Regions from separate parts of the Acidovorax sp. FG27 genome, predicted to be linked through region 4. Evidence: predicted binding sites of a transcription regulator. Region 4 holds the regulator's gene; each other region holds the start of a gene.
What was found. The regulator sigma-54, encoded in region 4, starts transcription at its own class of promoters, with help from an activator protein. The targets are predictions, from matches to a motif close to TGGCANGNAANCTGCTTT.
Positions count from the first base shown of each region.

Region 1 (7,653 bases), on a different contig from region 4:
GCCGGCATGCAGGTGCTGACCAAGCCGTTCGAGCTGCACGCCTTCGGTGAGCGCGTGCAGGCGATGATGAAGCTGGCCACCATGCCCGGCGCCGCGCGCAAGCCAGCCGCCTGACGGCGCGCGCGACCTGAGCGGGGCGCTGTCGATGCGCTGACGGTCTGGTCGGCACCACCGAAGCCAAACCTGCGGGCGCCCATTCGCCCGTCTTTGCAACCACCCGCCATTCCAACCGCGCTTGGGCGCCTGTCGCTCATGCCGATCACTGGTCGCGGTCGAGGCGCGAACGGCGCTGCTCCGATCCCCAAAAAACCGAAGAGCCAAAAAAAAGCCCACCTTGCGGCGGGCTGAATGTCCAGAGGAGTAGCTTGCAAAAACTTCGGGGGTTGAAACCCGCCGCGGCCCGGTGCCACCAGACACCAGGGCCGCGGCGGCCCCGTCCCATCAACGGTGGTAGGCCGTCTCGCCGTGCGAGCTGATGTCCAGGCCTTCGCGCTCGGCTTCCTCGCTCACGCGCAGGCCCACCAGCAGGTCGGCGATCTTGTAGGCGATGAACGCCACCACGCCGGACCAGACGATGGTGAACAGCACGCTCTTGACCTGCACCCAGACCTGGGCACCCATGCTGAACGTGTCGGGCGTCAGGCCGCCCGTGCCGCCCAGGCCCTGGGATGCGAACACGCCGGTCAGGATGGCGCCCACGATGCCGCCCACGCCATGCACGCCGAACACGTCGAACGCGTCGTCGGCGCCCAGCATGCGCTTCAGGCCACCCACGCCCCAGAGGCAGACCACACCGGCGATCAGGCCCATCACGATGGCGCCCATCGGGCCGACGAAGCCGGCGGCAGGCGTGACGGCCACCAGGCCGGCGACGGCACCGGAAGCGGCGCCCAGCATGGAAGCCTTGCCCTTGGAGAGCGCTTCACCCGCGATCCACGACAGGGTGGCAGCGGCCGTGGCCAGCACGGTGTTCACGAAGGCCAGGCCCGCGTTGGCGTTGGCGGCACCGGCCGAGCCGGCGTTGAAGCCGAACCAGCCCACCCACAGCAGCGAGGCGCCCACCATGGTCAGCGTCAGCGAGTGGGGCGTGAAGGCTTCCTTGCCGAAGCCGATGCGCTTGCCCACCACATAGGCGCCGACCAGGCCGGCGATACCGGCGTTGATGTGCACCACGGTGCCGCCGGCGAAGTCCAGCGCGCCGTCGGCTGCCAGCAGGCCGCCGCCCCACACGATGTGGGCCATGGGCACGTAGCTGAAGGTGAACCACAGCGCCGAGAAGATCAGCACGGCGGCGAACTTCATGCGCTCGGCGAACGAGCCGACGATCAGCGCCACGGTGATGGCGGCGAAGGTGCCCTGGAAGGCGAAGAAAACGTACTCAGGGATGGTCGCCAGGGCGCCGAAGGTTTCCTGGGTCACGCCCTTGAGGAAGACCTTGTCGAAGCCGCCGAAGAACTTGCCCTCGCCGGAGAACGCCAGGCTGTAGCCGTAGATCGCCCAGAGCAGCGAGATCAGCGAGAAGATCACGAAGACCTGCATCAGCACCGACAGCATGTTCTTGGAGCGGCCCAGGCCGCCGTAGAACAGGGCCAGGCCCGGGATGGTCATCAGGATGACCAGCAGGGTGGAGGTCAGCATCCAGGCGGTGTCGCCGGAATCGACCTTGGGCGTGGGGGCCGCAGCGGCAGGGGCGGCGGCGTCGGGTGCGGCAGCGGCTGCTGCGGGCGCAGCGGCGGGGGCTGCAGCGGCCGGAGCGGAGGCCGTCACGGCGGCCGGTTCGGAGGCGGCAGGCGCCTGGGCCAGCACGGCGGTGCCGGCGGTCATCAGGCTCAAGCCCAGCAGGCAGGAAGCAAGCAGTTTTTTCATGGCAATACTCAGAAGGTGTATCGGGGTGGAATGCCGGGGTGCGCCTTACAGGGCTTCCTTGCCGGTCTCGCCGGTGCGGATGCGCACCACCTGTTCCAGGTGGCCCACGAAGATCTTGCCGTCGCCGATCTTGCCGGTGCGCGCGGCGCCCTCGATGGCCTCGATCACGCGCTCGACCAGGTCGTCGGAGACGGCCGCCTCGATCTTCACCTTGGGCAGGAAGTCGACCACGTACTCGGCGCCGCGGTACAGCTCCGTGTGGCCCTTCTGGCGGCCGAAGCCTTTCACCTCGGTCACGGTGATCCCTTGCACGCCGATGTCCGAGAGGGCTTCGCGCACCTCGTCGAGCTTGAAGGGTTTGATGATGGCTGTCACCATTTTCATGTTGCGTTTCCTCCGATGGGGGCGCGCGGGGCGCCCACGGTGATGGGTGGTGGGTTAAAGGGTCTTGGTCAGGGTGACGATCAGGCGTGACTTGTTGACGTCACCGAAGAAGTTCTTCTTGTTGGCGCCGACCACCGCCGCGCCCAGCGACAGGCCCGAGCCGAAGTCGTAGGCGCCGCCCACGCTGTAGTCCATGTAGTTGGGCACGCCCAGGTCCTTGATGTCGCTGGCGAAGCGGGTGAAGCCGACGGACGCCTTGAGCGTGGTCTTGGGCGCCACTTCCTGCGCGAAGGCCAGGTTCAGGTAGCCGGTGTTGCGGCCCCGGTTGCTGGATGTCTTGGCGCCAGCCCAGCCGAAGTAGTCTTTCGACACCGTGTGCGAATACTTCGCCGTCAGCGGGCCGTAGGTGGCCGCGCCGTACAGCTCGGTGGTGTTGCCGGCGGTGTTGCCGGGGTAGACATAGGTCAGCGCGCCCACGTCCAGGTCGACATCGCCGGCCTTGAACTTGTAGCCGCCGTAGAAATCCATCTCGATGGAATTGCCAGGGAGCCAGTCCACGCTGGAGTTCCAGTTGCCCAGGTAGAAGCCGCTCTCGCCGAACGTGTAGTCCAGACCGCCCTGGATAGCGGGCTTCACGGCCTTGGACTTGCTCGCGTCCTGGTCCTGGCCACGGAACTTGTAGTTCGTCGTCAGGGCGACGTTACCGGTCAGCTGGGCGCTGGCCAGCGTGGGCAGCAGGGCGGCAGCAGCAAGTGCAAATGCTGGAAGGGCAGTGCGAATCATGGAATTCCCCCGAGAGTTGATGTGAGAGCAACCGCTCAAAGCATGGACCGTGCCATCCGCTTAGCCATGAGCGCGTGCAATCGGCGTACAGTTCCCCATAGAACCACTGCGTTACAACGCATGCAAGCGGTAACGCAAGGCACCACCTTGGTGCAATAACGGGCACAACGAGCGGGTGTGACCAAGGTATGCACCTGCCTGGGGAGAGGTAAAGAGATGAGTCTTGCTTTGGTGCAAAGTCGCGCCTTGTTGGGGCTGCAGGCGCCTTCGGTGACGGTGGAGGTCCATCTGGCCAATGGCCTGCCCAGCTTCACGCTGGTGGGGCTCGCCGATGTGGAAGTGAAGGAGGCACGGGAGCGCGTGCGCTCGGCGCTGCAGAACGCGGGGCTGGAGTTCCCCGCCAACAAGAAGATCACGGTCAACCTGGCGCCGGCCGACCTGCCGAAGGACTCGGGACGGTTCGATCTGCCCATCGCTATCGGCATCCTGGCGGCCAGCGGGCAGGTCGACGCGGTGCGGCTGGCGGGCTACGAGTTCGCGGGGGAGCTGTCGCTGTCGGGCGAACTGCGCGCCGTGCGCGGCGCGCTGGCTACCAGCCTGGCACTGGGAGCGCTCGACGAGGCGCGCCCGCGCATGGTGTTGCCGCCCGGCAGCGCCGAAGAGGCCGCCCTGGTGCCCGGCACGGAGATCTACCGCGCGCGCCATCTGCTCGACGTGGTGCGGCAGTTCCTGCCCGGCGGGCCTGCGGCCAGCGCCGACGCCGACGCCGATGCGGCGCGGGACGGAGACGGCGCCGGTGACGGGTGGACCCGCATGCGCCCCGCCGCCCGGCCGGTGCGGGCGCCTTCCACCGACCTGGCCGACGTGAAGGGCCAGGCCATGGCCAAGCGCGCCCTGGAGATCGCCGCGGCGGGCGGCCACGGCCTGCTGCTGGTGGGGCCGCCCGGCTCGGGCAAGTCCATGCTGGCGCACCGCTTCGCCGATTTGCTGCCCGCGATGACCGTGCAGGAAGCGCTGGAGAGCGCCGCCATCGCCAGCCTGGCCGGGCGCTTCGAGCCCGACCGCTGGATGCGGCGCATCACCGCCCACCCGCACCACACCTGCAGCGCCATCGCGCTGGTGGGCGGCGGCTCACCCCCGAGGCCGGGCGAAATCTCCCTCGCGCACGAAGGCGTGCTCTTTCTCGACGAGTTCCCGGAGTTCGCCCGCTCCGCGCTGGAAGCCCTGCGCGAGCCGCTGGAAACCGGCCGCATCACCATCGCCCGGGCGGCGCAGCGGGCGGAGTTCCCGGCGCGCTTCCAGCTCATCGCGGCGATGAATCCCTGCCCCTGCGGCTTTCTCGGCTCGGCGCAGCGCGCCTGCCGGTGCACGCCCGACCAGGTGGCGCGCTACCAGGGCAAGCTGAGCGGTCCGTTGCTCGACCGCATCGACCTGTATGTGGAAGTGCCCGCCATGCCGGCCGAGGAACTGCTGGGCGCCCCCGCGGGCGAACCCAGCGCCGCCGTGCGCGAGCGGGTGCAAGCCGCGCGCGCACGGGCCGTGCACCGCCAGGGCAAGCCCAACCAGGCGCTGCAGGGCCGCGAGATCGACGCCCATCTGGCGCTGGAGGACGCCGCCGGCCGCTTCCTGCAGGCCGCCGCCCAGCGGCTGGGCTGGTCGGCCCGCAGCACGCACCGTGCGCTGAAGGTGGCGCGCACCATCGCCGATCTGGCGGGCGCGGAGGGCATTGGCGTGGCGCATGTGGGCGAGGCGATGCAGTACCGGCGGGTGCTGCGGATGAACGGATAGACACTTCGTCGAATTGTCAAAAGAGCCATTCCGACGCTACCGCGTGAAAATGCTTCAGAAGATCATGGGAGGGCCATGCGAATGCGACGGGTCAGGTCGCCAGGGTGGACTGCCACTCCATGACCGTCCCCCGGCCCGAGCCTGAGTCGCCGGGAAAAGCCAGCACATCTGGCCTGGTTCGGCGCCAGCGGTGTTTCGTCTGCCGTTCTCGAGCGGCACAGTACGAGGAGCGCTTCAATGGACAACTACGCTACGAATGCAGGCGGGCCATTGACCCATTGGGTCCGTACCGAGCCTATCCGCGACCGGCGAAGGCTCCACGCCTTTCAAGAGGAATTCACCCAAAGAGTGGGTGGCGTGCACGTAGAGCCCGTGGACGGAGTACCACTGGCGATGGCGGGTGGCGTGACGGGTCTGGAGGACCTGATGCTGGGCCTGGGAAATACCTCGCCTTCGCTCTGCATTCATCCGACCACCGGTGGTGGTGAAGACCATGTGATGCTGACGCGCTGGAACCAGGGGCAGAGCACGTTCACCGCGCGAGGCCGCCAGTGGGACCTGGCCGATGGCGATGCGGTCCTGAACATACCGGGTCAGATCGCGACCGTCGCGGCCCACACGTCGTCCCAGATATGCATGGCGACTCTGAGCCGCAAGCGGCTCGCAGCGATGCACATCGACGTGGATGCGGCGCTGCTGCGCCCGCAGCGTGGCAATGCGGCGGCGGCGATGCTGTCGGGGTACGTGCGGCTGCTGCACGAGCAACAGGGGGCGCTGGCGACACCTCCGCTGCAGCGTGCGGCGGCGCTCCATGTCTACGATCTGGTGGCACTGGTCGCCGGTGCGCCGGGGGACGTGGCGCAACTCGCTCACGGCCGAGGGGTGCGCGCAGCGCGACTGTTGGCAGTCAAGCAGGACATCGAGAACCATTTCACCAACCCTGCGCTGTCGGCGGCGATGGTCGCGGCGAGGCAAGGCATCACTCCGCGCTATCTCCACATGCTGCTGGAGCAAGAGGGGCTGAGCTTCAGCGCCCTGGTGCTGGAGCGGCGCCTGGCGTTGGCGTGGCGCATGCTGGCCGACCCGCGCCTGATGGTTCGGCCGATCGGCGCGATCGCCCTGGATGTGGGCTTCAACGACCTGTCGTATTTCAACCGCAGCTTTCGCAGGCGCTACGGCATGACCCCGTCGCAGACGCGCAGCGAGTGTGCGCAGGCGCGCCGCTAGTGTGCTGTTCCGCAAATAGTGGCTCAAAATGAAATGGATGGATTCCTTCGCAGGGCAAGGCGCCAACCGCGGCGATAGCCTTAGCTATCGCGAGGATTGGCAACGCCGCCCTGCGGAGGAAGACCCCATCTCATAAGCCAACTTAATTGCGGGACAGGACACCAGGCCGCTGCTGCACGCATCGCGCGAACCGGGTGCGCGGCGGATCGGCAGGGGTTGCAAGGCGCACACCGCCGCACTGGCGACGCGTCAAGGGCTGCCGGCCATGCGGGGTGCCACCGCATGGCCGCCGCCCTGTCATCGCAGCGGGCCCAGGCCGGTCTGCATGCCATGCCGGTCGACCACGCGTATGCCGTACAGGGTGCCATCCTTGATGTCCGCGTCGCTGGGCACCTCGCCGATGGGCACCGCCGCGTTCTTGAGCATGGCCTTGCCCCAGGCCATGTCGCCGTTCAGCACGAAGCGGTAGTCCTTGGCGAGTTTGTAGTTGCCAAGAGTGGAATCGCGCACACGCTGAAGGCAGCGCACCTTGCGCGCGGCAGCATCGCTGTAGCTGCACACCATGCCATCGACCGATTGGGCACTCGGGCCATAGACCGAATTCAGCGTCAACGTCGTGGTCAGACCATTGGTCCTGTCATACAGGGCCCAGGTACCCAGCAAACTCGCCGGGTCGGGGGGCGAGGCACCGAAGCGGAAGCGCTCGATGGTGCGGGGCCCTTCACCGGGGAAGCGGACCACGCCCTTGTTCGGGTTGTCGAAGGCCAGATAGACCATGCCGGCATCGGCCGCCTCGGTGCCCGAACGCGCACTGCTGCCGAACCAGCGCCCACCTTGATAGCGCTTGAGCGGCCCCCCGGCCTGCGTGTTCTGATAAGGACCCATCGCCATATGAAAGGTGGCATCGCCCGCCGTGTCGTAGTTGTAGACCTGCATCACCAGCGTTCCGCCCTGCGTGTCGATGGCCATGCCCCGGCCGGGCTTGCCGTTGAGCTCCGAGCTCACGACCCAGGTGCCGTCGTTGGGAGTATGGGTGAACGCCAACCCGGGCGCTTCGATATCGGCGGCGCCGTTATTGAAGTCCATAAAGCGCATCCCCACCATGCGGTAGGTCGTGCCCGCCCAGGTGAGCGTGCCGCTCAACTGGCGGACATATTCCTTGAACTCGGCATTCCAGCCATTGCCAGCACAGCGAAAGCTGTAGGAGGCCGGGGAATAGCTGCAGTGCGCGATCCTATTGAAGTCTCCGAGTTCCGTCCCGATCGCCAGACCGGGTGCGCCGGGTGTCTCGCTGGCCTGGTCGAATTCTCCGGTGGCACCCGTGAGCACCTCCGCCGCGTTGCCAGCATCATCCAGCAACGCCAGCACCCAAAATTTAGTGGCCAACCGATCCTGCGGCAGGCCCTCGAAGCGGTAGCGCTCCATGGCGACCGGGGGCTCGCCCGGGAACTGCACGATGCCGGTGCTCCCGCTCGTGAAGCTGATCTGCACATTGCCTGCGTTGCCGGCCTCCACGCCCGTGAGCGGCCCGCTGCCGAAGTAGGGCCCGCCCCGGTAGTACCTGAGCGGCGCGCTCATCTGCTGATTCACCAGCTGACCCGTGGC
Region 1 is NZ_BAABVY010000005.1:10,984-18,636, forward strand. It holds gene ABWV53_RS03770 (response regulator) at 1-114, shown strand, start outside; gene ABWV53_RS03775 (ammonium transporter) at 442-1,866, opposite strand; gene glnK (P-II family nitrogen regulator) at 1,912-2,250, opposite strand; gene ABWV53_RS03785 (TorF family putative porin) at 2,305-3,033, opposite strand; gene ABWV53_RS03790 (YifB family Mg chelatase-like AAA ATPase) at 3,250-4,821, shown strand; gene ABWV53_RS03795 (AraC family transcriptional regulator) at 5,059-6,048, shown strand; gene ABWV53_RS03800 (hypothetical protein) at 6,346-7,653, opposite strand, start outside.
Region 1: ABWV53_RS03785 (TorF family putative porin) is a predicted target of sigma-54. The motif match lies at 3,071-3,088, and genes of this name have one in related genera.

Region 2 (7,653 bases), on a different contig from region 4:
GGGTCTTCAGCACCACGGCCTGGCCGGTGGCGTCGTCGGTGGCCAGGTGCACGTGGCTGCGGGCGCTCACCTGCAGCGCCCGCACGATGGTGAAGCCTTCGAAGCGGTCACGCGGCGCCAGCGCGGGCGGCAGTGCCAGGCCTTCACGCGCTGCGTGCGGCAGGGGCGCATCGGCCGGGGGCAGGGCGTCCACCCGCAGCAGCTGCACGGTGGCGTCGTCCGCGCCGCCGCGTTGGCGTGCCAGGGCCGTCAGCGTGGCGGCGGCCGCGTCGAAGTCGTCGCGGTGCAGATGCAGCGCGGCGTGCACGTCCGCGGCTTCCAGCCCTTCGTAGGCGCCGTCGGTGGCCAGCAGGTAGATGTCGCCCGCATCCACGGGCCAGTGGCGGTAGTCGATCTCGACGTGCGCGCCGATCCCCAGGGCGCGGCCCAGGTACGACTCGGCCGACGACAGGCGCACCCGGTGGTCGTCCGTCAGCTGCTCGAGCGCCTGCGGGTGCAGCCGGTAGGCGCGTGCGTCGCCCACGTGCAGCAGGTGGGCCTGCCGGCCCTTGAGGATGAGCGCGGTGAAGGTGCAGACATAGCCGCGGTCCTTCTCGAACCGGCCTTCGCCGCGTTGCGTCTGCGCGTGCAGCCACGAGTTGGTCGCGCACAGCACGCGCTGCGCCGCCCGGCGCACCGACCAGGCCTCGGACGTGGCGTAGTAGTCGTCCAGGAACGACCGCACCGCCGCCTGCGCAGCCACCTGGCTCACGTCGCTGGAGCTGATGCCGTCGGCCAGCGCCAGGGCGATGCCCTTGCTGGCGAGCAGGTGCCCGGTGGGCAGCAGCGCGCCGTGGAAGTCCTGGTTGGCGCCGTGCGCGCCGGCCAGCGAGTGCTGGCCGAGCGTCACGCGCAGGCCGTGGGCCATGGGGTTGCAGGCCCTGGGGTCAGCCGACGCGGCGCTTGGGCGCGGTCTTGTAGTGGGTGGAGTAGAGCGTGGCGCCCACGAAGGTAAGGCCCCCGACCAGGTTGCCCAGCACGGTCGGGATCTCGTTCCAGATCAGGTAGTCCATCAGCGTGAACTGGCCGCCCAGCATCAGGCCGATGGGAAAGAGGAACATGTTCACGATGGAATGTTCGAAGCCCATGTAGAAGAAGACCATGACGGGCATCCACATGCCGATGGCCTTGCCCGACACGCTGGTGGACATCATGGCCGCCACCACGCCGGTGGAGACCATCCAGTTGCACAGCACGCCGCGGATGAAGAGCGTCAGCATGCCCGCCGCGCCGTGCGCCGCGTAGCCCACCGTGCGGCCTTCGCCGATGTGGCCGATCTTCTGGCCGATGGCGTTGGGCGCCTCGGAAAAGCCGAAGGTGAAGATGATCGCCATGAACACGGCCACGGTGAAGGCGCCGGCGAAGTTGCCGCAGAACACCAGCCCCCAGTTGCGCAGCACGCCGGCCCAGGTGGCGCCCGGCCGCTTGTCGAAGACGGCCAGCGGCGCCAGCGTGAACACGCCGGTCAGCAGGTCGAACCCCAGCAGGTACAGCATGATGAAGCCGACCGGGAACAGCATGGCGCCGACCAGCGCGTTGCCGGTGTTCACGGTGACCGATACGGCGAAGGCGGCGGCCAGCGCCAGGATGGCGCCGGCCATGTAGGAGCGGATGAGCGTGTCCCGGGTGGACATCAGGAGCTTGGATTCACCGGAGTCCACCATCTTGGTGACGAATTCGGAAGGGGCTAGATAGGCCATGGTGTGTGTAGTCGAGAGGGATCGATGATGGGGTGAGCGGTGGCTCAGCGGGACAGCGCGACGAGCACGCGGCCGGCGTCGACGCGCACCGTGTGCGCGTGCACCGAGTGCTGGGGCGCTTCCACGCATTCGCCCGTGCACAGGTCGAAATGGTTCTTGTAAAGCGGCGATGCGACCACCACCCGATCGCCCAGGCTGCCCACGAGCCCGCGGGAGAGCACGCTGGCGCCGGACTGGGGGTCGACGTTGTCGATGGCGTGGAACCGGTCCTGGCCGATGCGGAAGACCGCGACGTGGCGGCCCTCCACCAAAGCGCAGACACCGGTCGCGGGCACGATGTCGGCCACCGCGCAGATGTCGTGGAAGGGTGCGAGTTCGGTGCTCATGGCGGCTTGCGTATCGATGGCTTCTTGCGGTGCGGCGGTGGAGGACGTCATGCGGCTCCTTCCTCGGCCGCGGCGGGGGCGCGCTCGTCGGCGCGGGCCGGGCGGATCTGGCCGCGCTCGTTCACGAACACGATGTGCTTGTCCGGCTGGCTGCTGTTGACGAAGGTGCGGAAGCGCTGGCGCACGGCCGGGTCGGTCACGGCGGTCTTCCATTCGCACTGGTACGTGTCCACCACGTGCTGCATCTGCGCTTCCAGCTCGGCGGCCAGGCCGAGGGTGTCGTTCACCACCACGCCCTTCAGGTAGTCCAGGCCGCCCTCCAGGTTGTCGCGCCAGGTGCTGGTGCGCTGCAGGCGGTCGGCCGTGCGCACGTAGAACATCAGGAACCGGTCCACCAGGCGCACCAGCTCTTGCCTGGACAGGTCGGACGCCAGCAGCTCGGCATGGCGCGGCTTCATGCCGCCGTTGCCGCAGACGTAGAGGTTCCAGCCCTTCTCGGTGGCGATGATGCCCACGTCCTTGCCCTGCGCCTCGGCGCACTCGCGGGTGCAGCCCGACACGCCGAACTTGATCTTGTGCGGCGCGCGCAGGCCCTTGTAGCGGTTCTCCAGCTCCACCGCCAGGCCCACGCTGTCGCCCACGCCGTAACGGCACCAGGTCGATCCCACGCAGCTCTTCACCGTGCGCAGCGACTTGCCGTAGGCATGGCCCGATTCGAAACCGGCGGCGATGAGTTCTTCCCAGATGAGGGGCAGCTGCTCGACGCGCGCGCCGAACAGGTCCACCCGCTGGCCGCCAGTGACCTTGGTGTAGAGGCCGTACTTCTTGGCGACCTGGCCCACGGCGATCAGGCCGTCGGGCGTGACCTCGCCGCCCGCCATGCGCGGCACGACGGAGTAGGTGCCGTCCTTCTGGATGTTGCCGAGGAAATAGTCGTTGCTGTCCTGCAGGCTGGCGAGCTGGGGCTTGAGCACGAACTCGTTCCATACCGACGCGAAGATGTTGGCCGCCACCGGCTTGCACACGTCGCAGCCCAGGCCACGGCCATGCCTGGCCAGCAGATCGTCGAAGGTCTTGATCTCGCCCACGCGGACGAGGTGGAAGAGTTCCTGGCGCGAGTAGGGGAAGTGTTCGCACAGGTGGTTGTTCACCGCCATGCCGCGCTTGGCCATCTCGGCCTTCATCACCTGGGTGACCAGCGGCACGCAGCCGCCACAGGTGGCGCCCGCCTTGGTGCAGGCCTTCATCTCGGCGATGCTGCAGGCGCCTTCGCCCACGGCCGCGCAGATCTGGCCCTTGCTCACGTTGTTGCACGAGCAGATCTGGGCGGTGTCGGGCAGCGCCTCCACGCCCAGGCCCGGCTTGGCCTTGCCGTCGCTGGAGGGCAGGATCAGGAATTCGGGCTCCTCAGGCAGGGCGATGCCGTTGAGCGCCATCTGCAAGAGCGTGCCGTATTCGTCGGCATTGCCCACCAGCACGGCGCCCAGCAGCGTCTTGCCGTCATCGCTCACCACGATCTTCTTGTAGATCTGCTTGCGCTCGTCGATGTACTGGTAGCTTCGGCAGTGGGGCGTCTTGCCCTGCGCGTCGCCGATGCTGGCGACGTCCACGCCCATCAGCTTGAGCTTGGTGCTCATGTCGGCGCCGGCAAAGGCCGCATCGGCCTGGCCGGCGATGTGGCGCGCCACCACGCGCGCCATGTCGTAGCCGGGTGCCACCAGCCCGAAGAGCTGTTCGTTCCACGAAGCGCACTCGCCGATGGCGTAGATGTCGCGGTCGCTGCTGCGGCAGTGGTCGTCCACCGCAACGCCGCCCCGCGGGCCCAGGGCGAGGGCGCACTGGCGGGCCAGCTCGTCGCGGGGGCGGATGCCGGCGGAGAACACGATCATGTCGGTCTCCAGGTGCGTGCCGTCGGCAAACACCATGCGGTGGCGCGCCGTGGCGCCGTGGGTGATCTCGACCGTGTTGCGGCTGGTGTGCACCTGCACGCCCAGCGCCTCGATCTTGCTGCGCAGCACCCGGCCGCCGCCGTCGTCCACCTGCACGGTCATGAGGCGCGGGGCGAACTCGACCACGTGCGCCTCCAGGCCCAGGTCGCGCAGGGCCTTGGCGCATTCCAGGCCCAAGAGGCCCCCGCCCACCACCACGCCGGTCTTGGAGTGCGCGCCGCTGGCCTTCATGCCTTCCAGGTCTTCGATGGTGCGGTAGACGAAGCAGTGCGGGCGGTCGCGCCCCGGGACCTGGGGCACGAACGGCACCGAGCCGGTGGCCAGGATCAGCTTGTCGTAGTGCAGCACCTCGCCGTCAAGCGTGGTGACGGTGTTGTTGCGCCGCTCGATGGAGGCCGCCCGGGCGGCCAGGCGCAGGGTGAAGCCGCTGCGCTCGAAGAACCCAGGTTCGACGACCGACAGCTCCTCGGCCGTCTTGCCCGAGAAGAACTCGGACAGGTGCACCCGGTCGTAGGCCGGACGCGGCTCCTCGCAAAGGACGGTCACCTCGGCGGCAACCTTCAACTGCTCCAGTTCTTCCAGGAGCTTGTGGCCGACCATGCCATGGCCTACTACGATGATTTTCATGTGGGTGATCCTGCAATTCCACGGCGGGCGGGGGTGTGCAGGTCGGCGTGCCGGGCATCGAAAGGGAGGATGCGGCGCGTGACATGTGCCCCCGCGAGACGCGGGCGTAAGTCGGGTGGGAACGGCCGACGACCGGGGCGGCAAGGCCGCCAGGCCATCGGGTTCCGCCGTCGTTGGCGGAGGCTGGTGAGCCGGCGGCGGCACTGCCGCAGGCTCTGTCAAACGCTGAGCAGGATTCGTGCCCGACTGGGAGGGCGATGCGGGGCCGTCATGCCGGGGTTGCCGGGGTCGGATGCCCCTCTTTTGCACCACAGTGGTGTGGGCAGTGCCCGTTGCGGGGGCGTACGCACCATGGGGCAGCGGCGGGTGCTCAGCCCAGCACCGCCACGCCCTTGACCTGCGCCCACAGCGGCAGGCCCGGGGCCAGCCCCAGCGTGCGGGCCGAGCGCAGCGTGATCCGCGCCAGCAGCGGCGTGCCGGCCGCGTCCAGCGCCACCATCACTTGGCCGGGCCCGTCTTCCTGCACCGCCACGACGCGAACGGCCACGGCATTGAGGATGCTGCTGCCCTGCGGCGGGGCCAGCGCCAGGCTGACGTCGCGGGCCTGCACCCGCAGGCGAAGGGGCTGGCCGGGCTGGCGGTGCCCGGCCGAGGCGAACTGCAGCTGTCCTCCGGAAAAGCCGACGGTGGTCAGCTGGTCCTCGGCGTCGTGCGACAGCACCGTGCCGGCGACCACCGTCGCCGCCGTGTCGCCGTGAGCGAGCGGCAGGTCCAGCCGCGCCAGCAGCTCGGCCGTGGGGCCGGCGGCCTCCACCCGCCCGGCGCGCAGCAGCACCAGATGGGCGGCCAGCCGGGCGACCTCGTCCTGCGCATGGCTGACGTAGATCACCGGAATGTCGAGCCCGCGCTGCAGCCCTTCCAGGTAGGGCATGACTTCGGCCTTGCGCGGGGCGTCCAGCGCGGCCAGCGGCTCGTCCATCAGCAGCACGCGGGGGCTTGCGGCCAGCGCCCGGGCGATGGCGACGCGCTGCCGCTCGCCACCCGACAGCGTGTGTGGGCGGCGCTCCATCAGCGGGCCGATGCCCAGCAAGGTGACGGCCTGCTCGAGCGCCACGGCGCGGCGGGCGGCCGGCAGCCGGCGCAGCCCGTAGTCGATGTTGCCGCGCACGGTGAGGTGCGAAAACAGGCTGGCTTCCTGGAAGACGTAGCCCAGGCCGCGCCGGTGGGTGGGCAGCCACAGGCCCTGCGCGTCGTCCTGCCACACGTCGCCATTCACCACGACGAGGCCTTGCGCCCGGTCCAGCCCGGCCAGCGCACGCAGCACGCTCGTCTTGCCGCACCCCGAGGGTCCGAACAGCGCCGTGATGCCGCGCCCGGGCAGCGCGAGCGCCACGTCCAGCGTGAAGTCCGGGCGCTCGAGCCGCAGCCGCGCGTCGATCACAGGGGTGCCTGGGGGCTGCGTCATGGGCGGGGGCGCTCAGGCTGCCACCACTGCAGCGCCAGCAGCACGATGAACGAGAACGCCACCATGCCGCCCGCCAGCCAGTAAGCCTGGGCGTATTCCATGGCCTCGACGTGGTCATAGATCTGCACCGACACCACCCGCGTCACGCCGGGGATGTTGCCGCCCAGCATCAGCACCACGCCGAATTCGCCCACCGTGTGGGCGAAGCTCAGGATGCCGGCGGTGATGAAACCGGGCCGGGCGAGGGGCAGCACCACGGTGACGAAGCGGTCCACCGGGCCCGCGCCCAAGGTGGCGGCCACCTCCAGCGGGCGCGCGCCCAGCGATTCGAACGCCCGCTGCAGCGGCTGCACGGCGAACGGCAGCGAATAGGCGACCGAACCCACCACCAAGCCGGCGAACGTGAAGGGCAGCGTGCCCAGGCCCAACGACTGGGTGAGCGTGCCCAGCGGCCCCGCCGGCCCCATCAGCACCAGCAGGTAGAAGCCCAGCACCGTGGGCGGCAGCACCAGCGGCAGCGCCACCACCGCCGCGATGGGGCCGCGCCAGCGCGAGCGGGTGTGGGCCAGCCACCAGGCGAGCGGGGTGCACAGCACCAGCAGCAGCGCGGTGGTCAGGGCCGCCAGCCGCAGCGTCAGGCCGATGGCCGACCAATCTTCAGCCGACAGGTGCATGGGGTGCCGCGAGCACAGGCAGAAGTGAGGGACCGCCCGTTCAGAACGAGTAGCCGTAAGAGCGGATCACGGCCCGGGCGCTTTCGGAGCGCAAATAGGCCAGCAGCGCCGTGGCGGCGGCATGGCCCTGGCGCTTGTTCAGCAACACCGCATCCTGGCGGATGGGGTCGTGCATGTCGGCCGGCACCTGCCAGGCCGAGCCGCGCGCGATGCGGCCTTTCTCCATCACCTGCGACAGTGCCACGAAGCCGAGCGGCGCATTGCCCGTGACGACGAACTGGTAGGTCTGCGCGATGTTCTCGCCCATCACCCAGCGGGGCTTGAGCCGGTCGGCCACGCCCAGCTTCTCCAGCGTCTGGTGCGCCGCCAGGCCGTAGGGCGCGAGCTTGGGATTGGCCACCGCCAGGTGGGCGAAGTCGCCCGTGCGCAGCACCTGGCCCTCGGCATCGACATAGCCGGGCTGTGCGCTCCAGAGCACCAGCCGGCCCACCGCGTAGGTGAAGCGCGAGCCCGCGACGGCGCGGCCCTCCTGCTCCAGCCGCTGGGGCGTGGTGTCGTCGGCGGCCAGCAGCACGTGGAAGGGCGCGCCATGGGTGATCTGTGCATAGAACTTGCCGGTCGCCCCGGACGACAGCGTGACCTGGTGGCCGCTCTCGCGCTCGAAGGCCGCCGCGATCTGCTGCATGGGCGCGATGAAGTTCGCGGCGACCGCGACCGACACCTCGTCCGCACGGGCCGGTGCCGAAAGGCTGGCGACGAATGCCAGGCCGATGAGGCCCAAGAGGCTGGCGCGGGCCGAGGTCGGCGGTGAGG
Region 2 is NZ_BAABVY010000002.1:287,863-295,515, reverse strand. It holds gene ABWV53_RS01865 (bifunctional protein-serine/threonine kinase/phosphatase) at 1-907, opposite strand, end outside; gene ABWV53_RS01860 (formate/nitrite transporter family protein) at 927-1,739, opposite strand; gene nirD (nitrite reductase small subunit NirD) at 1,784-2,125, opposite strand; gene nirB (nitrite reductase large subunit NirB) at 2,173-4,701, opposite strand; gene modC (molybdenum ABC transporter ATP-binding protein) at 5,072-6,166, opposite strand; gene modB (molybdate ABC transporter permease subunit) at 6,163-6,840, opposite strand; gene modA (molybdate ABC transporter substrate-binding protein) at 6,881-7,653, opposite strand, start outside.
Region 2: nirB (nitrite reductase large subunit NirB) is a predicted target of sigma-54. The motif match lies at 4,928-4,945, and genes of this name have one in related genera.

Region 3 (7,653 bases), on a different contig from region 4:
CGAGATCGCGATGATCAAGGTGGTCGCGCCCAGCATGGCCTGCCAGGTCATCGACTGGGCCATGCAGGTGCATGGCGGCGGCGGCATGTGCGACGACTTCCCGCTGGCCTATGCCTACGCCAACGCCCGCACGCTGCGCTTTGCCGATGGCCCGGACGAAGTCCATCGCAACGCCATCGCCAAGTGGGAGCTGGGCAAGTGGGGCAGCTACGGGCGCGACGCGGGCGTGCCGATCACCCGGGGCGGCTGAGCGCCGGGCCCGTACCGGTGCGACGACGGGGCCTGCGGGCCCGAACCGTTGCGATGACGGGGCCTGCGGGCCCCGTCGCTTTTGTGGGGTTGGTCCCGCTTCGCCTTCGTCCTGCATGGGCTCGCCTGCCGAGCGCATAGCATGGGCACATGCTCGCCCGCTCCTCCTTCCGCGCTCCTTGCCGCGCTCCATCGCCTGACCGCCGCACCGCCCTGGCCTGGCTGTCCGCCGCGCTGCTGCCAGGCGGTGCCCACGCGGCGGGCGCGCCGGCGGGCTATCGCTGGCCGGAGGGCGCCTCGTCCGATGCCGCTCGCCTGGTGCGCTGGGTGGCCCAGGCCGGCGACGCGCAAGGCCGGCCGTTCGCCGTGATCGACAAGCCCGATGCGCGGCTGCACGTTTTCGATGCGGGTGGGCGCTGGCTGGGCAGCGCGCCCGTGCTGCTGGGCTCGGCGCTGGGTGACACCTCGGCGCCGGGCGTGGGCGACAAGCCGCTGGCCGCTCTGCGCCCCGAGGAACGCACCACACCCGCTGGCCGCTTCGACAGCGAGCCGGGCCGCAACACGCGCGGCGACGACCTGGTGTGGATCGACTACGACGCCGCCGTCTCGATGCACCGCATCCGCAGCGTGCACCCGCGCGAGCGTCGCCCGGAACGGCTGGCCAGCCCGATCGCGAGCGAGCGGCGCATCTCCAACGGCTGCGTGAACGTGGCCAATCTGTTCTACGACCAGGTCGTCGCGCCAACGCTCGGGCGCATGCCCGGCGTGGTGTACGTGCTGCCCGACACGGCGCCGTTCGCGGTGTTCTTTCCAGCGGCGGGCGGGCAGCGGTGACGGGGCACGGCCTGGGTGGGGCCACCGCCGCGCGGTGATTCCATGGGGCGGCACGGCGGGCGCTGGGCTGACGATGCTCTCTTTTCGATAGCTGGATGCGCCCATGTATCAAGCGCCAGACGCCATTTTGGCTTTCAAAAAAGCGGTTGGGCAGCGCGGGTATCATGCTTCGCGACAGCACCCCTTCCACCTTCACGCCCCGCACCAGGAATGCCCGCCATGACCGACACGGCCTTGCCCACTTACGACGACGTCGCCGCCGCCGCGCAGCGCCTGAAGGGCGTTGCCCACCGCACGCCGGTGCTGCAGTCCGGCACGGCGGATGCCCGCTCGAGCGCGCATTTCCACTTCAAGTGCGAGAACTTCCAGCGCATGGGCGCCTTCAAGTTCCGGGGTGCGTACAACGCGCTCAGCCAGTTCGACGACGCCCAGCGCGAGGCCGGCGTGCTGGCCTTCTCGTCCGGCAACCACGCGCAGGCGATCGCGCTGTCGGCGCGGCTGCTGGGCATGCCGGCGGTCATCGTCATGCCGCAGGACGCGCCGGCCGCCAAAATCGCCGCCACGCGGGAATACGGCGCCCAGGTGGTCACCTACGACCGCTTCACCGAAGACCGCGAGGCCATCAGCCGGCGCCTGGCCGCCGAGCGCGGCATGACCCTGGTGCCGCCCTTTGACCACCCGCACGTCATCGCCGGCCAGGGCACGGTGGCGCTGGAGCTGCTGCAGGACGTGCCCGACCTCGACTATCTCTTCGTCTGCCTGGGCGGCGGCGGACTGCTGTCGGGCTGCCTGCTGGCCGCCGCCGCGCTGGCGCCCGAGTGCCAGGTGATCGGCGTGGAGCCGGCCGCCGGCAACGACGTGCAGCAGTCGCTGCGCGCGGGCCGCATCGTGCGCATCGACACGCCCCGCACCATCGCCGACGGCGCGCAGACCCAGGCGGCCGGCGAGATCACCTTCCCGATCATCCAGCGCCACGTGGCCGACGTCGTCACCGCCACCGACGAACAACTGGTGCAGGCGATGCGCTTCTACGCCGAGCGCATGAAGATCGTCGTGGAGCCTACCGGCGCCCTGGCGCTCGCGGGCGCGCTGCATGGCGGCATCGACCTGCGCGGCAAGCGGGTGGGCATCGTCGTGAGCGGCGGCAATGTGGACATGGAGCGCTACGCGGGCTTTCTGGCCGACTGATGGGGTGGCCACGCCCCGGCGCGCAGCCGGGCCGCGTGGGAAAATCATCCCACCCGGGCACGCTGCCGCCCTCGCCTTTCGCTTTCGTTCACCCACTCCCTCTTCTTCCTGCCATGACCAACGTCCACGTCATTACCCACCCCCTGGTGCAGCACAAGCTGACCCTGATGCGCCGCAAGGACGCCAGCACCAACAGCTTCCGCCGGCTGCTGGGCGAACTGAGCACACTGATGGCGTACGAGATCACCCGCGACATGCCGCTGCAGGACATCGAGGTCGAGACGCCGCTGGAGACGATGACCGGCAAGGTCATCGACGGCAAGAAGCAGGTGCTGGTGTCCATCCTGCGCGCCGGCAACGGCTTTCTCGACGGCATGCTCAACGTGATTCCGGGCGCTCGCATCGGCCACATCGGTCTCTACCGCGACCCCGAGACGCTGCAGCCCGTCGAGTACTACTTCAAGATGCCCTCCGAGATGGAAGAGCGCGACATCATCGTGGTGGACCCGATGCTGGCGACCGGCAATTCCGCCGCCGCCGCGGTGGACCGGCTCAAGAAGCTGAACCCGCGCTCGATCAAGTTCGTCTGCCTGCTGGCCGCGCCCGAGGGCGTCGCCACGCTGCAGAAGGCCCACCCCGACGTGCCGATCTACACCGCCGCCATCGACCGCGAACTGAACGACCACGGCTACATCCTGCCGGGCCTGGGCGACGCGGGCGACCGGATCTTCGGCACCAAATAAGGGCGCGCCAACGCGGGCCGGCCGGCAGGCGACCCGCTTTCGATGGCACGCATCTTGCCGGTGCAACGCCATCGACCTACCATTTTGATTCCCGCACCTTATGGAACCCGCCATGTTCAATCGCCGCCTCTTCACCGGTCGCCTGTTCTGCACGTCTCTGGCCATCTCCGCCACCCTGAGCCTCGCGCCCATGGCGGCACAGGCCCAGAGCAAGATCAAGGTCGCGGGCATCTACACCGTGCCCTATGAACAGCAATGGGTGAGCCGCATCCACAAGGCCCTGAAGGCGGCCGAGGCCCGTGGCGAGATCGAGTACAAGAGCAGCGAGAACGTGGCCAACGCCGATTACGAGCGCGTGATGCGCGAGTACGCCAACGGCGGCAACCAGCTCATCTTCGGCGAGGTGTTCGGCGTCGAGTCCGCCGCCCGCAAGGTCGCCAAGGACTTCCCCAAGACGGCCTTCGTGATGGGCTCTTCGGGCAAGCCCCAGGCACCCAATTTCAGCGTGTTCGACAACTACATCCAGGAGCCCGCCTATCTCACCGGCATGATCGCGGGCGGCATGACCAAGACGAACAAGATCGGCATGGTCGGCGGCTTCCCGATCCCTGAAGTGAACCGCCTGATGCAGGCCTTCATGGCCGGCGCGAAGGAAGTGAATCCGAAGGTGGAGTTCACCATCACCTTCATCAACAGCTGGTTCGACCCGCCCAAGGCCAAGGAAGCCACCTTCGCCATGATCGACAAGGGTGCGGACGTGCTCTACGCCGAGCGCTTCGGCGTCAGCGACGCGGCCAAGGAAAAGGGCAAGCTCGCCATCGGCAACGTGATCGACACGCAGCCGCAGTACCCCGACACCGTGGTCGCCTCGGCGCTCTGGCACATGGAGCCCAGCGTGGACCGCGCCATCGGGCTGGTAAAGGCCGGCAAGTTCACCGCCGAAGACTACGGCCCGTATTCGATGATGAAGCACAAGGGCTCGTCGCTCAGCGCCCTGGGCACTTTCGAGAAGAAGGTGCCGGCCGAGATCGTGGCCAAGGTCAAGGCGCGGGAGGCCGACATCCTGGCCGGCAAGTTCACCGTGAAGGTGGACGACAGCCAGCCCAAGTCGACCGCGAAGTAAGCCTTCCGGCGGCCCAGCCTCTGCTCCCCGCAGCTCCGGCGGCCCAGCCTCTGCTCCCCGCAGCTCCGGGGGCCGGCTCGCCGCTCCGTGTCGCGCAGCCGGCCCGGCCGGTGTAACTCCATCATGCGGGCGGGGCGGCCGGCATGCTTCACGCATCCGTCGCGTCCATGCACCCGCTTCGAAACGGCGACCCTGCAGTGACATCACCTCCCATTCCTCCAGCCGTGGACGCGTCCGCCGAAACCGTGCTGCGCCTGACCGGCATCACCAAGCGTTTCGGCAGCCTCGTCGCCAACGACGGCATCTCGCTGAACCTGGCGCGTGGCGAGGTGCTGGCGCTGCTGGGCGAGAACGGCGCGGGCAAGTCCACGCTCATGTCCATCCTGTTCGGCCACTACGTGGCGGATGCGGGCAGCATCGAGGTGTTCGGACGCGCCCTGCCGCCGGGGCAGCCGCGTGCGGCGCTGGCGGCGGGCATCGGCATGGTGCACCAGCATTTCACGCTGGCCGACAACCTGAGCGTGCTGGACAACGTGTTGCTGGGCAGCGAGCCGCTCTGGCAGCCCTTCTCGCGCCGGGCCGCCGCACGCACGCGGCTGCTGGAGGTGTCGCAGCGCTTCGGCCTGCCGGTGGCGCCCGATGCGCGGGTGGGCGATCTCTCGGTCGGCGAGCGCCAGCGGGTGGAGATCCTGAAGGCGCTGTACCGGGGAGCGCGCATCCTGATCCTGGACGAACCCACCGCCGTGCTGACGCCGCAGGAGAGCGAGGCGCTCTTCGCCACGCTGGCGCAGATGGTGGCGCAGGGCCTGTCGATCATCTTCATCAGCCACAAGCTGGGCGAGGTGCTGCGCGTGTCGCACCGCGTGGCCGTGCTGCGCCAGGGGCGGCTGGTGGCCGAGGCGCCGGCGGCCGGCGCCACGCAGGCGCAGCTGGCGCAGTGGATGGTCGGGCGGGCCGTGGAGCGCGCCGCCCGCCGCCCGACCGGGCGCGTGGGCGACGTGGTGTGCGACCTGCAGGACGTGCACACCACCGGTGGCCGCGACGCCCTGCACGGCGTGCGCCTGGCCCTGCGCGCCGGCGAGATCACCGCCATCGCGGGTGTGTCCGGCAACGGGCAGGTGGCGCTGGCCGAATTGCTCTGCGGCGTGCGCCTGCCCGCGCGCGGCACGGTGGCGCTGCAGGCCCGCGCCCTGCCCCCGGCCGTGGCCCGGCGGGTCAGGCACCTGGTGGAGCGCGGCGTGGCCCGCATCCCGGAGGACCGCCATGCCGTGGGCGTGGTGGGCGACCTGCCCGTCTGGGAGAACGCGGTCTCCGAGCGGCTGGGCAGCCGCTGGTTCTCGCACGGGTGGTTCACCGCCGGCTGGATCCGGCGCGGCGCCGCCCGCCGCTATGCGCGGCAGGTGGCCGAGACCTTCGACGTGCGCGGCGGCGGCCCGGACGCGCCGGCCCGCGCGCTTTCGGGGGGCAACATGCAAAAGCTCATCCTCGGGCGGGCGCTGCTGCATCCGGGCGGGCCCGACGCACCGGGCGGCACGGCCACCGGCGCCGCCCCGCTGCTCATCGTGGCGCACCAGCCTACCTGGGGCCTGGACATCGGCGCCGTCACCTTCGTGCAGGAGCGCCTGATCGCCGCCCGCGACGCGGGCGCCGCCGTGCTGCTGATCTCGGACGACCTGGACGAAGTGCTGCAGATGGGCGACCGCGTGGCGGTGATGCATGCCGGGCACCTGGGCGAAGCCCGCCCGGCGGAAGAATGGACACGCGAGGCCATCGGTCTCGCCATGGCCGGAGGCACCGCATGAGACTCGAAAAACGCCATCGCACGTCGCCCGCCGCCTACGTCGCCGCCCCGGTGGGCGCGGTGGCCTTCACGCTGCTGGTTTCCGCGCTGCTGGTGCTCTGGGCGGGCGCGCCGGTGGGCCGCACCTATGCGCTGCTGGCGCAGGGGGCGTTCGGCTCCGTCTTCGCGCTCACCGAAACGCTGACCCGCGCCACGCCGCTGATTCTCACCGGCCTGGCGGCGGCCGTCGCCTTCCGCGCCCGGCTCTTCAACATCGGGGCGGAAGGGCAGCTCTATGCCGGCGCCATCGCGGCCGTGGCCGTGGGCGGCCTGCACGGGGGCACCGGCCTGGAATGGTCGGCCTGGGTGCTGTTTCCGCTGATGATGCTGGCCGCCGCGCTGGCCGGCGCCGCCCTGCTGCTGGGCCCGGCGCTCATGAAGGCGCGCCTGGGGGTGGACGAGGTGGTCACCACGCTGCTGCTCAACTTCGTGATGCTGCTGCTGGTCTCCGCGCTGCTCGACGGCCCCATGAAGGACCCGACGGCGCTGGGCTGGCCGCAGAGCGTGGCGCTGCAGGGCGAGCTGGAACTCTCCCGGCTGGTGACCGGCTCGCGCCTGCACACCGGCCTGCTGATCGCCGTCGGGCTGGCCGTGCTGCTGTGGGCGCTGCTGGCGCGCACCGTGCCGGGCTTCGACATCCGCGCCGCGGGCGCCAACCCGCGCGCCGCCGCGTTCGCCGGAGTGCCGGTCACGCGCACGGTGGTGCTGGTGGCGCTGCTCTCGGGAGGCCTCGCGGGCCTGGCCGGCGCGATCGAGGTGGCGGGCCGCACGGGCTACGTGACGCTCGACATGTCGCCGGGCTACGGCTACAGCGGCATCGTGATCGCGATGCTCGCCGGCCTGCATCCGCTGGGCGTGGTGGCGGCGGGCGTCTTCGTGGCCGGCGTGCTGGTGGGGGCGGACAGCATGAGCCGCGCCATCGGCGTGCCCACCTATATCGCCGACGTCATCGTGGCGGCCTCGCTGATCGCCGTGCTGGTGGCCGGCCTGCTGGCCCAGTACCGCGTGCGGTGGAAATGAACGAGGCCCCCATGCGACACATGCCATTTCAGCCGCCGGCGCCCGTTCCATCAGCACGTGCGGCTATCAAATCAGGAGCAACGGCATGACCGAGCTGCTCGACATCCTGTCCAACCCGGCCTTCTGGATCGCCACGCTGCGGGTGGCCACGCCGCTCATCCTGGGCACGCTGGGCGTGCTGCTCTGCGAGCGCGCGGGCGTGTTGAACCTGGGCATCGAAGGCATCATGGTGGCGGGCGCCTTCGCCGGCTGGCTCACCGTGTATGCGGGCCACGGCCTGTGGACGGGCGTGGCGGTGGCGGCGCTCACGGGCGCCGTGTTCGGCCTGCTACATGCCTGGCTCACCGTGGGACTGGCCTTGTCCCAGCACGTATCGGGCCTGGGCATCACCCTGCTGGCCACGGCGCTCAGCTACTACGGCTACCGCGTGGGCTTCCCGAAGGTCAACACGCCGCCCACCATCACGCCCTTCGCGCCCATGGACTGGCTGGGCGTGCCCATCCTCTCGGCGCAGACACCGCTCACGCTGCTGGCCCTGCTGCTCGCGCCGCTGCTGGCCTGGGCGCTCTACCGCACGCCGCTGAGGCTGGCGGTGCGCATGGTGGGCGAAAACCCGCAGGCGGCCGAGGGCCAGGGCATTTCGGTGGCGGCCACGC
Region 3 is NZ_BAABVY010000010.1:277,005-284,657, reverse strand. It holds gene ABWV53_RS15125 (acyl-CoA dehydrogenase family protein) at 1-250, shown strand, start outside; gene ABWV53_RS15120 (hypothetical protein) at 400-1,083, shown strand; gene ABWV53_RS15115 (threo-3-hydroxy-L-aspartate ammonia-lyase) at 1,303-2,271, shown strand; gene upp (uracil phosphoribosyltransferase) at 2,385-3,014, shown strand; gene ABWV53_RS15105 (BMP family protein) at 3,127-4,137, shown strand; gene ABWV53_RS15100 (ABC transporter ATP-binding protein) at 4,305-5,939, shown strand; gene ABWV53_RS15095 (ABC transporter permease) at 5,936-6,997, shown strand; gene ABWV53_RS15090 (ABC transporter permease) at 7,083-7,653, shown strand, end outside.
Region 3: ABWV53_RS15105 (BMP family protein) is a predicted target of sigma-54. The motif match lies at 3,058-3,075, and genes of this name have one in related genera.

Region 4 (7,653 bases):
CCGGCAGCTTCTGCCGCGCCGAGTGCCGCCGGCACCGACCCGGCGGCGGTCACGCCCGCCACCGGCACCGTCACCGCGCCGCCGGTGACCGCTGCCACCACGGCGCCCACGCCCCGGGGCGCCGCCAGCAAGCCGGCCACGGCCGGCAAGCCCGGCACCAGCGCCGATCCGCTGGGCGACCTGGCCAAGGCGCGCTCGGCCGCCAGCCCGGCCGCCGTGGCCGCGCCTGCCGCCGCCGGCGGCGCCGACCCGTTCGACTATTTCGTGCAGGCCGGTGCCTTCCGCACCCAGGGCGACGCCGACGCCCAGCGCGCCAAGATGGCCATGCTGGGCTGGGAGGCCCGGGTGAGCGAGCGCGAGCAGAACGGCCGCACCGTGTACCGCGTGCGCGTCGGCCCGTTCGCCAAGCGCGACGACGCCGAGTCGCTGAAAGACAAGCTCGACGGCGCGGGCGTCGAATCCGCCCTGGTGCGCGTGCAGCGCTGACGGCCGAAAAGTGTGCGCGGGCGCACAGTCCGCGCCACCTGCCGACGAAACTTTGCGGCCCCCGGCTGCTCACAACCTTCTGATCGACCAAGGAGTGAAATCTTCATGAAACGCCGCGAGTTCTCCCTGTCCGCCGCCACGGCCCTGGCCGCTTCCGCCGCCACGCTGCCGCTGGCCACGCCCGCCTTCGCGCAGGCCCGCCAGTTCAAGGAAGGCAAGGACTACACCAAGCTCGCCAAGCCCGCACCCGTCGATGCGCCCGCCGGCAAGGTCGAGGTGATCGAGTTCTTCTGGTACAGCTGCCCGCACTGCAATGCCTTCGAGCCCGCGCTCGAGGCCTGGATCAAGGCGGCCCCCAAGGACCTGCTGATCCGCCGCATCCCGGTGGCGTTCAACGCCAGCTTCGTGCCCCAGCAGAAGCTCTACTTCGCGCTCGAGAACATGGGCAAGCTGCCCGAGGTGCACGCCAAGGTGTTCCGCGCCGTGCACGTCGAGCGCCTGCCGCTCAACAAGGACGAGCTGATCTTCGACTGGATCGGCAAGCAGGGCGTGGACGTCGCCAAGTTCAAGGAAACCTACAACTCCTTCGGCGTCTCCAGCCAGGTGCGCAAGGCCTCCCAGCTGCAGGAGGCCTATGGCGTGGAAGGCGTGCCCTCGATGGGCGTGGCCGGCCGCTACTACACCGACGGCACCATGGCTGGCAACATGCAGAGCGTGCTGCAGGTGGTGGACTACCTGGCGGGCGTGGCGCGCAAGGGCTGATAGGCCGCGGCCGGGCGGGCGGCAGGCCCGGCCGCCCCCGTGCTCCATGCGGCCTTACCGGCCATCGGCGCGCCCCCGGGCGCGCTTTTTCATGGGCGCCTGCGAGCCGTCGTCCCCATGCGGCGCACCATCATCATTGCTATTATTTCAATAGCTACTGGCGCTTATCGGATAAGCGCTGGAGGCTGTTTTGACAGGGAATCTGGCCGCTTCGTGCGCCATGCCGGGCCGGCGCGTGGGGTCGTATGCCGCGCGGTCGGGTGGCGGCGCGTGCATGATGCGGGTCGGCCGAAGGGCCCTTCCCGCCACCAGCGCCGCCCCACCCGCGAACGGTCGGTAAACGGTCGGTACAATGTCTGCAAGATTCGTGCCCTATGAGAAACAGACTCCTCCCGCTGATTGTGCTCTCCGCGCTGGCCCTGGCCTCGTGGGGCGCCCGTGCCGAAAAGGCCGACCGCAACAAGCCCATGAACATCGAGGCCGACGCACTGCGCCACGATGAACTGCAGCAGACCAGCGTCTTCACCGGCCGCGTGGTGCTGACCAAGGGCACCATGGTGCTGCGCGGCGCCCGGCTGGACGTGCGGCAGGACCCCGACGGCTTCCAGTACGGCGTCGTGACCGCCGAGCCCGGCAAGCGCGCCTTCTTCCGCCAGAAGCGCGACACCGTGGCCGGCGCGCCCGACGAATTCGTCGAAGGCGAGGGCCAGACGATCGAATACGACGGCCGCGCAGAGACCGTCAAGCTCATCGGCCGGGCCGAACTGCGCCGCTACCGCGAAGCCACGCTGACCGACGAGATGGCGGGCGCCGTGATCTTCTACAACAGCGTGAGCGACGTGCTGACCGTGGACGGCCAGCGCACCGCGCCGAACGGCACGGCATCCGGCACCCCCGGCGGCCGCGTGCGCGCCGTGCTGGCGCCCAAGGAGCCGGCGGCCGGCGCCGCGCGGCCCACGGCCCCGGCTCCGGCTCCGGCGGCATCGCCCGCACCGGCGCTGCGGCCCAGCACCGATCTCGGCAACGGCGGCGCCAGCAAGTGAGCGAGTCCCTTTCCACCCCGTCCGCCGCTGCGTCCGCCGCCCCGGCGAGCCCGCCGACTGGCGGCAGCCGACTGCAGGCGCTGCACCTGCAGAAGTCCTACGGCAGCCGCAAGGTCGTCAAGGACGTGTCGCTCACCGTGCAAAAGGGCGAGGTCGTCGGCCTGCTGGGCCCCAACGGCGCGGGCAAGACCACGTCGTTCTACATGATCGTCGGGCTGGTGCGCAGCGACGGCGGCGACATCCTCATCGACGGCCAGTCCGTGGCCAACATGCCGATCCACCGCCGCTCGCGGCTGGGGCTGTCGTACCTGCCGCAGGAGGCGTCCATCTTCCGCAAGCTGAACGTGGAAGAGAACGTGCGCGCCGTGCTCGAGCTGCAAAAAGGCGAAGACGGCAAGCCGCTGCCCCGCGCCGAGATCGAGGAGCGCCTGACGGCGCTGCTGCAGGAGCTGCGCGTGGAGCACCTGCGCGCCTCGCCCGCGCTGGCCCTCTCCGGTGGCGAGCGCCGCCGGGTCGAGATCGCCCGCGCCCTCGCCACGCAGCCGCGCTTCATCCTGCTGGACGAGCCCTTCGCCGGCATCGACCCCATCGCCGTGATCGAGATCCAGCGCATCATCGGCTTCCTGAAGGAGCGCGGCATCGGCGTGCTCATCACCGACCACAACGTGCGCGAGACCCTGGGCATCTGCGACCACGCCTTCATCATCAGCGACGGCAACGTGCTGGCGCAGGGAACGCCCTCCGACATCGTGGACAACGCCGAAGTACGCCGGGTGTACCTCGGCGAGCACTTCAGGATGTGAGCATGGCCCCCACGCTTCCCGATTCTCGTGGTTCGCTGCCCCCCAGGGGGGCGCTCGCACCTTGGGGCGGCCCGGCGGTGCTCGAGCGATGAAGCCCGGCCTTTCCCTGCGCGTCTCGCAGCACCTGGCGCTCACGCCCCAGCTGCAGCAGTCGATCCGGCTGTTGCAGCTGTCGACGCTGGAGCTGTCGCAGGAGGTCGAGCAGATGCTCGACGAGAACCCGTTCCTGGAGCGCACGCTCGAAGAGGCGCCGCGCGAGGAGTTCGGGCTGGCGCAGGCCGACACGCCCGTGGCCGACGACGACCGCCACGCCGATGAATCGCTCTACGGCGCGGCGCCCGGCGCGGCGGCCAGCGGCACCGAGGGCGCGGGCGATTCCGACGCGCCGGCCCCGGCCGACGCGGGGGCCGATGCGGCGGGCGCGGCCGAAGCGCCCGACTGGGAGGGCGACGGCACGGTGGATTTCTCCGCCGACGACAGCGAGTGGGGTGGCGACGCGCCGGCGCGCAACCGCACCGGCGAAGGCGACGGCGAGACCGACGCCACCGAACTGGCGCGCAGCCACCAGTCGCTCACCGACTTCCTGCACCGCCAGGCGCTGTCGCTGCGGCTCTCCGCCGTGGACACCGCCGCCCTGCGCTTCTTGATCGAGTCGCTCAACGACGACGGCTACCTGGAAGATCCGCTCGAATCGCTGGCCGCCAGCCTGGCCGGGCCCGACGACGCCGAGCAGATCGAGGAGCTGGTGCACCGCTTCACCGTGGCGCTGCGCCTGCTGCAGAGCCTGGAGCCCACCGGCGTGGGCGCCCGCGGGCTGGCCGAATGCCTGACGCTGCAGCTGCGCGCCCTGGCGGCCGACAAGGAGGCCGATGCCGACGTGCTGCAGACCGCGCTGCGCATCTGCCGGCAGCCGCTGGAGATGCTGGCCAAGCGCGACGTGCGCCGGCTGACGCAGACCTGCGGCGGCGGCAACGAGGAATGCACGCGGGCCGCCATGGCGCTGATCGCACGGCTGGAGCCGCGCCCCGGCCGGCGCTTCGCCAACGTGGAGCGCAACATCGTCGTGCCCGACGTCATCGTCAGGAAGACCGGGCGCGGCGCGCAGCAGAATTTCAGCGTGCAGCTCAACCCCGACGTGATGCCGCGCCTGCGGGTGCACGACGTCTACGCCGGCGCCCTGCGCGGCAACCGGGGCGGCGAAGGCCACCAGGCGCTGCAGCAGCGGCTGCAGGAGGCGCGCTGGTTCATCAAGAACATCCAGCAGCGCTTCGACACCATCCTGCGCGTGTCGCGGGCCATCGTCGACCGGCAGCGCAACTTCTTCGTGCACGGCGAGCTGGCCATGCGCCCGCTGGTGCTGCGCGACATCGCCGACGAACTGGGCCTGCACGAATCCACCATCAGCCGCGTGACCACCGCCAAGTACATGGCCACGCCGCAGGGCACCTACGAGCTGAAGTATTTCTTCGGCTCGGGCCTGGGCACCGAAACGGGCGGCAATGCTTCCAGCACGGCGGTACGCGCGCTCATCAAGCAGTTCGTGTCGGCCGAGAACCCGGCCAAGCCGCTGTCGGACAGCCAGATCGCCGCCATGCTGAAGGAGCAGGGCATCGAATGCGCCCGCCGCACGGTGGCCAAGTACCGCGAGGCGCTCAAGATCGCGCCGGCCAACCTGCGCAAGGCCTTGTGACCCCCCCTTGCGGAGCCGGACGCGTCAGCCGCCCAGCAGCTGCGGATTCATGCGCCAGAGCGTGAAATTCAACGCCGCCGCGAAGCTGATCCAGGCGAGGTACGGCACCAGCAGCGCACCCGCCAGGGGCCGCAGCCGCCAGAAGGCGACCAGCGTCACGGCCACGGCGAGCCACAGCGCGGCGATGTCGAGCAGCGCCCAGCCGCCCTGATGCCACTGGAAGAAGAGCCAGCTCCAGAGCGCGTTCAGCACCAGCTGCACGCCAAAGAGCGCCAGCGCCCGGCGGCGCAAGGGGCTGGCCGGCTGGCGCCACGCCAGCCAGGCGGCCACGCCCATCATGGCGAATAGCGCCGTCCACACCGGCCCGAACACCGAGGGCGGCGGCGCCCAGCCGGGCTGCGCCAGCTGGCCGTAGAACTGCGGCGCCTGCACCGAGGCGATGCTGCCGATGCCGGCGGTGAGAAATGCCAGGGCCAGCCAGCCGATCAGCCCGAGCCAGAGGCGCGCCGGGGAACGCGTGGGAGCGGGGGCGACGGCGGTGGAGGCCGTGGGCGCCGACCCATCGCGCAGGGGATGGGGCGCACGCGAGGAGTGGGTGGCAGGGTGGGTGTGCTTGGTCATCCCGCGATGATCTTGCAAGGGCTCGCCCGGCGGCGCTGCCGCACGCGGCGGCGGCTGTCAGACGGCGCCCCGAGTGTGCGGCCCTCTGCGAAGGTTGCCCAGGATATGCTATTGAATTAATAGCAAGATATCCTTGCGGGATGGGCGCGGGAGGCCTAAAAGATCCTCAATCCTCCATTTCGAGGCACGGCCGCAGGTCGCAGGTCCCTGGTCGTCCGCAGCGCAGGGTGTCGCCATCGGCCGCTCAGCGGCCCGTCATCGCCCGGGTAGCGCACGCTGTGTGGCTGCACCGTGTCGGCTCGCCGCCGGCAGCGCGGCCGCCCCCGCCAGGGCGGCGGCTTCCAGCTTGAAGCCCGCAACCGCGTCGGCCAGTTGCGCGGCCTGCTGCTGCAGCGACTGGGCGGCGGCGGTGGCTTCTTCCACCAGCGCGGCGTTCTGCTGCGTGGCCTGGTCCATCTGGCTCACGGCGCCGCCGATCTCGGCGATGCCGGTGCTCTGCTCCTGGCTGGCGTTGCTGATCTCCGCCACGATGGCGGTGACGCGGCGCACGCTGTCCACCACCTTGTCCATGGTGGCGCCGGCGTCCTGCACCAACCGGCTGCCGGCGGCCACCTGCGCCACCGAATCGTCGATCAGCGCCTTGATCTCCTTGGCGGCGGTGGCGCTGCGCTGGGCCAGCGTGCGCACTTCCGACGCCACCACGGCGAAGCCCCGGCCCTGCTCGCCGGCGCGGGCCGCTTCCACCGCCGCGTTCAGCGCCAGGATGTTGGTCTGGAAGGCGATGCCGTCGATCACGCCGATGATGTCGGCGATCTTGCGCGACGAGGCCTCGATGCCGCCCATGGTCTGCACCACCTGGCCCACTACGGCGCCGCCGTGCGTGGCGACGTCGGAGGCGCCCGTCGCCAGCTGATTGGCCTGGCGCGCGTTCTCGGCGTTCTGCTGCACGGTGGCAGTGAGCTGCTCCATCGCCGCCGCCGTCTCTTCCAGCGAGCTGGCCTGCTGCTCGGTGCGCGCCGACAGATCCTGGTTGCCGCTGGCGATCTCGCTGGTCGACAGGCGCACCGATTCGGACGAGGCACGGATCTGCACCAGCACCGCCGCGATCTTGTCCACGAAGCGGTTGAAGGCGCTGGCGATCTGCGTGAGTTCGTCGCTGCCGTGGGTGGACAGGCGCCGCGTCAGGTCGCCGTCGCCCGAGGCGATGTCTTCCAGCGCGTCGCGCACCAGCCCCAGGCGGCGCAGCTGGTGGCTGACGGCGGCGGTGACCAGCACGACGGCGGCCAGCACGCTCAGCAGCGTGATGACGACGGCCACCTTCAGCAGCGCGGTGACGGACTGCGTGGCCTCGGCGCGGTCGATGGCGATGGCCAGCGTCCAGGGCGTGCCCTGCACCTTGGCGGCATAGAGCAGTTGGTCGGCCCCATCCACCTGCACGTCCGCCCGGCCGCCCGATTCGGCCAGGCGCTGGATCACCGGGGCGTCCAGCGTGTTGGCGATGGCCGAGACGGGCTTGAGCGCCAGTTCCGGCCTGGCATGGGCGAGGATCTTGCCTTCGCCGTCCAGCAGCACCGCGAAGCTCTTGGGAAAGGGCCGGATGGCGCCGACGATGCGGTTCACCGAGTCGAGGAACATGTCGCTGGCCACCACGGCGGTGACCTGGCCGGCCACCTGGACCGGCTCCACGAAGCTGATGGTGAGCTTGCCGGACACGTCCACATAGGCCGGCGTCACCGCCGGGCCGCCCGCCTGCACCGCCTGCCGGTACCAGGGGCGCGCCGTGCCGTCATAGCCGTCGGGCAGCGGCGTGAGCGAGACGCTGCGCTTGTCCGCATAGGTGAAATAGGCCGCGTCGAAGGCGCCGGCCTGCTCCGCCGCTTTGAGGAAGGGCAGCGGATCGGCCTGGTCCACCGCCACCTTCAGCGAGCCGGTGATGCGCTGCTTGTCCTTGACCCACTCGGCCACCTCGCCGGCGCGGTCGCGGGTCAACTGGCCGATGCGGCCGTCCAGGTCGGCCATCGTGTCCCGGCGCACCACGTAGAACGTGGCCAGCGCCAGCGCCAGCAGCGAAAAGACGGTGATGGCGATGCAGATGCCGATGAGGCGCGCGCGCAGGCTTTGGAACATGACGGGGGCTTTGCAAAAAGATACAAATAGGTGATCCATTCTGACGGCTGTTTGATCCATATCAAAGCGGTGCGCCCCTGCATGCGGCAGGTGTGTGCCCCGCCCGCCACGAAGCGCCGGG
Region 4 is NZ_BAABVY010000004.1:862-8,514, forward strand. It holds gene ABWV53_RS02980 (SPOR domain-containing protein) at 1-486, shown strand, start outside; gene ABWV53_RS02985 (thiol:disulfide interchange protein DsbA/DsbL) at 592-1,248, shown strand; gene lptA (lipopolysaccharide transport periplasmic protein LptA) at 1,623-2,291, shown strand; gene lptB (LPS export ABC transporter ATP-binding protein) at 2,363-3,094, shown strand; gene ABWV53_RS03000 (RNA polymerase factor sigma-54) at 3,183-4,784, shown strand; gene ABWV53_RS03005 (TspO/MBR family protein) at 4,809-5,405, opposite strand; gene ABWV53_RS03010 (methyl-accepting chemotaxis protein) at 5,661-7,532, opposite strand.